Regions from separate parts of the Peribacillus sp. B2I2 genome, predicted to be linked through region 1. Evidence: riboswitches for the same ligand, from Rfam matches in the RefSeq annotation. Region 1 holds a riboswitch; the other holds the start of a gene.
The links. Region 1 has a riboswitch for ZMP and ZTP ahead of ABIE66_RS22060 (phosphoglycerate dehydrogenase). Riboswitches for the same ligand answer to the same signal wherever they lie in the genome.

Region 1 (3,150 bases):
GAATAGTAGGTGAATGAACATAAAATAAATCAAGCGAGGGTGAATTTGATGGGAGTTCAAGCAGAAAAGATCTTTGTAAACTTGCCTGTTAAAGATTTGGATGCCTCAATGGAATTTTTCACAAAGGTCGGCTTTGAATTTAACGAGCAAATGACCAATGAAAATGCAACGTGCATGGTTATCAGTGAATCCATATATGTCATGTTATTGGTGGAAGATTACTTTAAAACGTTTACCAAGAAGGATATCCCGGATCCAGCAACAACTACGGAAGCAATCGTAGCCCTATCGGTTAAAAGTAAGGAAGAAGTGGATGAGGTCGTGAATAGGGCACTGGATGCTGGCGGAAAGCCTTTTAATGAAGCAATTGATCATGGTTTCATGTACGGTTGGAGCTTTAAGGATATCGACGGTCATTCTTGGGAAGTGTTTTACATGGACGAAAGCGGATTTAATCAAAATTAAATCAAATGAAAGACACAATCCTTCACTTAGGATTGTGTCTTTTTTTTAATTTAGGTGCCGTAGGTTTATTCATAACAATACCGGGCTAATATCCTTCCATTCATAAACCAATAGATTTATTTCAGCGCCAGCGATTTTGATTTTTTCGGTTTTAAGCAATTCAGCACCAAATGCCTCATAGAAGTATCGAGATTTATTATCTTCAAGCACCTCGACGTAAATAGTCTTAAATCCCAGATCTTCGAATTTAAAGAATAATTCTTTGATGAGTTTCTTACCTATGCCCATTCTTTGAAAGTTTTCGAGAATATATATCGCAGTTAAATCACCAGAATCCTCAGCCTTATTCGTTTCCCTTTTCCCTCCACTTATAAATCCTACTATTTTTCCCTCGTTATTCTCTGCTACATAAATATGATTCCCATCACTGGATATATTCTTTATCCATAAATCTTTCCTTTTCTCATAAGACAGATTATCTAGAAAATCACTTGGTATTATATTTTCATAAGTGGTTCTCCAGCAATCCACATGGACTATTGCTATACCTTCAGCATCAGCAAGCGTTGCCTCTCTTACTAACATATTAATTCCTCCTAATTATCTTTTAGTTTGCTATACTTTCTTTATTTTACTAATATTATCCATTTTACAACAAAGCTGTCCGGAATAGTCCAAGAATATCAACAGCCACTTTCAACAGTGCCTTTTTTCAACGATTAATAGCCAATAATTAATTTCGTCGATATATATCTAATTTCGGAGATAAAACGATAGATTTCGTCGATAAAGTTCTGGTGAGATGTGACTTCTTCAAAAAAAGAGATAAATCTTTAAAATGATATTGAAGATTGCTGAATAATTTGATAAAATAAAATAAATGAAAAGACTATGTGCAACTGGCGAAACACGGATAACCGTGAGGGAACACATAGTGTCGTAGCCGTTCGCCTGGGCAGAGGTAAGGGATTTTATCCCTTGCCTCTTTCTGTGTATTTACAGAGGATAGTAAAGGTTTAGAGAATGCAGATTTTTACGGATTCAAAATCTTGTCAATATTTTGAAACTTCAAAACTATCATAACCAAAGAGGAGCAAACAAAATGAGCACAGTACTTTTAGAAAAAGTCAAAACGATCAAAGCGTTAAATAATATTGCCGAAAGCGGGCTAAATGTATTCAACAAAGGCGATTTCAAAGTCGACAATGACAGTGAAAACCCTGATGCGATCGTACTTCGCAGCTTTAACATGCATACTATGGAATTCGGCGATCAGTTAAAAGCAATTGCAAGGGCAGGGGCAGGAGTCAATAATATTCCGGTCGACAAATGCACAGAGCAAGGAATCGTCGTTTTCAATACACCTGGAGCTAACGCAAACGCTGTAAAAGAAATGGTGCTAACGTCATTAATGGCTTCATCTCGTAACCTGTTTGCCGGTGTGGCCTGGACAAAGACGCTGGAAGGCGAAGGAGAACAAATTCCAAAGCTTGTAGAAGCAGGAAAGAAACAATTCGTTGGTAAAGAAATCAAGGGAAAAACTCTTGGCGTAATCGGTTTAGGAGCGATCGGTGCACTTGTAGCGAATGATGCCCTGGATTTGGACATGGATGTCATTGGGTTTGACCCGTTCATCTCTGTTGATACAGCTTGGAACTTGTCCCGCAATGTACAACGCGCCATGACAATTGAACAATTGTTTGCAGAATCTGATTACATTACAGTACACGTTCCATTAACTGATGACACTAAAGGAATGTTTAACCAAGAAACATTTGGCATCATGAAGCCTGGCGTACATATCTTGAACTTCTCACGCGGCGAGCTAGTGAATGAAGCGGATATGGAAGCGGCACTTGAGAGCGGGAAAGTTGGCAGGTTCATCACAGACTTCCCGAATGAAAATGTGTTGAAAATGAAAAATGTCGTTCCAATTCCGCATCTTGGTGCCTCTACACTAGAATCAGAGGAAAACTGTGCCATCATGGCAGCTCGTCAGTTGAAGACCTTTTTAGAAACAGGGAACATCAAGAACTCTGTGAATTTCCCGAATACTGCCATTCCTTATACAGGAAATCGTCGTGTGGCAACTTTCCACGAAAACGTTCCTAACATGGTTGGGCAAATTACACTGGCTGTATCTGGCTTTAATTTGAACATCGCTGACATGGTTAACAGAAGCCGTGGGGGATATGCGTATACGATCATCGACATTGAGGGTGAAGTAAACGGCGATATCATTCCTGGTTTGGAAGCAAAAATTAAACAAATCGAAGGTATCGTCACAACTCGTATTATCTAATTGGTACCGGAAAATAGATGATAAATAGTGAAAGCCTCAATTCCTTTAAGGAGTTGGGGCTTTTTTTTAGGCTTTGTTAATGTTTTTGAACAAAAAAAGCCACTTATTGTGGTGATCATATTAAAGTGACTCACGTGTTGAGAACGAACTCAGCCTGGCTCGGGTTATGCCGTGCAGCTCGATACAGTCAGTAGAAGTCAAAACTTCTTCCATCACGAATTGTTTAAGATCGAACTTCTCCAAGATTAAAAATCTGTCATGGTTTCACTTCCGTTTCTTCTTCATAATGTACAAACAACATCAAGTAGATTGCGAATAGAAGATGCAAATAAAGTGGAATATTCTTATCGTTTTGAATGACAACAAATATGAAAATTCCATAT
Region 2 (3,150 bases), 1.2 Mb from region 1:
AATCTATTAAAAGAGTTTTCCCAAGTTAAGAATTCAGATAAAAAGCTTGTAATAAGACCTGAACACTTAAAAATTACCCAAAGTCGCTTTCAGCCTAATCGAATTACGTTTGAGGCTAAATTGAAAAAGGTCCATTTTGTTGGTTCAAAAAGAGTGGTAGAGTGTGTATCAGGCTCTCAGGAGATTGTTGTTAACCTATCTGATGAGGAGCAAATGGATCATCTAGGTGAGAGTATTTGCTTGAGTGCTAGAAAAGACTTGGTGAAAATACTTTAATATGTCGGTAAGCTCTGTTTAGAGGAAACTTTTTACAGAGCTTTTTTCAATTCAAGTAACAGGACAGCTGCTCAAACTTTCTAATACTTCATATTTTTATTTCAGTAAAATAATAAAAATATATAAAATTTTTTCGTTGGGTAATTCAGCTAAATCTGACTTTCTCTTCAATGATTTTAAAATTTGTAAGGTGATATGCTTTTCTTTAGTTCTCTTACCAATAGAAGTACTGCTACTGTAAAAAGGACTATCAGGATTAATAGGTAAAATCTAATAATAGTTATTTCTCTTTAAATCCACCCATTGGTTAGCTTTTCTTACCTATTAATCTTACTATTGAAATTCCCATTCTACACCGGAGTTAAGCAATTATTCTCGGAACAGTTCAGTTAAAACGAAGTTATACCTAGCCGATTGTAATAATTAAGGGATAATGATAGGGAAAGATATTTTGTAACGGATTAGGTGAAGATGATCATGAAGCTAATCATCATATGTGGATAATAATGATCAGATTTGGAAATTCAATCTACGTTCATCACTCTAGCTATGCCGAGTGTGTTTCACATTAGTTAAATATATTAGTCACTAATTAAAGTTGTGTATAAATTGTGGACGAAACAAAGAGAGATCTTCATCCCTCAGGTATTTTCCCCAACTTGTGCATGGCTTTTTTTTCGAGGAAGAAAAGAACAGTTTATGTAAATGTTGTTGGGATATAATTTGTAAAATATGAACGGTTTATTTTGCGCATATAAGCTCTTAAAGATTTTTAAGTATAATGTTAAAGAGAAATGATTATATTGATGTAGCATGTGTTCTGGAAAACGAATGTTTGTTTTTTGGACCTTGATTTTCCTATTTTTTCAAATTAAAATGAATATTGATAGGAAATTACGAAAAATAAATAAGGTTATATATAAAATATAAATATTTTTCAAGTGTTGTTAAATTTAAAATAATCCTATATACTATAAAAAAACTATTTTCCTATATGTAACTGGCGCAACATGGAGAACCATGGGGGAGCATATAGAGTATAAGCCGCGCGCCTGGGCAAACACTTGATCTATAAATAGATTAAGTGTTTTTTATTTTCCTAGGAAGAGGTGTAGGTAGAGATGAGTAATATGCATAGAAAGATGGGGACTTTTGCTTTAACTATGACAGGTATTGGTTCTATTATCGGCTCAGGTTGGTTGTTCGGAGCGTGGAAAGCCGCCCAGATTGCTGGGCCAGCAGCTATTTTTTCTTGGATTATCGGTATGGTTGTAATTTTATTTATTGCATTATCTTACGCAGAGCTTGGGGCAATGTTTCCTGAAGCTGGAGGAATGGTTAAGTATCCTCAATATTCGCATGGTTCTTTTATTGGATTTTTAGCTGCGTGGGCGAACTGGATTTCTATCGCTTCGACTATTACCGTTGAGGCCATTTGCTTCGGTACAATATATGAGTACGTGGCCTTGGGAATGGGCCAGATGGTCTCATTCCTTAGTTGATAACAATATCTTAACGACCAAAGGATTATTCATAGCTTCTTTACTATTATTGTTCTATTTCTTCGTCAACTATTGGACAGTTAACCTTTTTGCTAAGGCAAATTCATTTATTACTATTTTTAAATTAATTGTTCCAGGTGTAATGGCAGGATCGTTATTTTTTGCTGGATTTCATGGTGAAAACTTTACAAGTTCTCAAGGAATCGCACCATATGGTTGGGCAAGCGTTTTAACAGCAGTAGCTACTTCTGGTATAGTGTTTGCGTTTAACGGATTTCAAAGTCCAGTTAATATGGCAGGAGAAGCGAAGTCGCCGAATAAGTCTATACCAATTGCTGTTATTGGGTCTATTCTAATTGCAGGTTTTATATACGTTATTTTACAAGTTGTTTTTATCGGTGCAATCGATCCGTCTATGATTGTGAACGGATGGAGTCAACTGAATTTTAATTCACCTTTTGCAGATTTGGCAATTGCTCTTAGCCTTAACTGGTTAGTGATTGTATTGTATGTAGATGCGTTTGTATCACCGTCTGGTTCAGGTGCCACTTATACAGCTACAACTTCGCGAATGCTTTATGGAATGCAGAAGAATGGGTACTTACCGAATATCTTTGGTACATTACATCCACTTTATGGTGTTCCTCGTCCAGCGATGTTATTAAACTTAGGCGTATGTTTTATCTTTTTATTTTTATTCCGCGGATGGGGCGTACTTGCTGAAGTGATTTCAGTTGCTACACTTATTTCGTATATCATGGGGCCAGTTGCATTGGCAACTTTAAGACGTACTGCTTCTCATTTTAACCGTCCATTTCACTTAAAAGGTGCTTCTATTATTGCACCTTGTGGATTTGTTTTTGCATCGCTTACTTTATACTGGGCGCGTTGGCCATTAACAGGAGAAGTCGTTTTCATCATTGCCATTGGACTACCTATTTACTTTTATTATCAAGCTAAAAATAAATGGAATGGTTTCAAAAAACAATTTTTATCAGGTGTTTGGATGCTTCTTTACTTAGGTTGTATGATTTTGATTTCTTATATTGGAAGTGAGAAGTTCGGCGGAAAAAATATTCTTACATTTGGCTGGGATATGGTGGTCATCGCATGTCTGGCACTTTGCTTCTATTGGTGGGGAGTTAAGAGCGGGATTAAAACAGAATACTTGGCTGAGGCTGAAAAAATCAACAAAGAATTTATTAATAAATAACTCTTAGTGTAGACACAGCTATATGAGTAAAAAGAAAACATGGTTACTTTATGACCATGTTTTTTTATCTATTAAAAAGTGTTCGCAAATTGGAACACCTGACAATATTGATGAAAAATTCAAACTTTTACCACGCGTTTATAGCCAACCTCGCTGAAT

Region 2: another riboswitch for ZMP and ZTP. It lies ahead of ABIE66_RS16185 (APC family permease); the one in region 1 lies ahead of ABIE66_RS22060 (phosphoglycerate dehydrogenase).

What each region holds. Positions count from the first base shown of each region.
Region 1 is NZ_JBGCCB010000001.1:4,446,154-4,449,303, reverse strand. Features, by position in the region: gene ABIE66_RS22070 (VOC family protein) at 49-465, shown strand; gene ABIE66_RS22065 (GNAT family N-acetyltransferase) at 535-1,050, opposite strand; ZMP/ZTP riboswitch at 1,351-1,429, shown strand; gene ABIE66_RS22060 (phosphoglycerate dehydrogenase) at 1,568-2,767, shown strand; gene ABIE66_RS22055 (hypothetical protein) at 3,024-3,150, opposite strand, start outside.
Region 2 is NZ_JBGCCB010000001.1:3,280,775-3,283,924, reverse strand. Features, by position in the region: gene ABIE66_RS16190 (ABC transporter ATP-binding protein) at 1-276, shown strand, start outside; ZMP/ZTP riboswitch at 1,263-1,341, shown strand; partial or broken gene ABIE66_RS16185 (APC family permease) at 1,398-2,991, shown strand.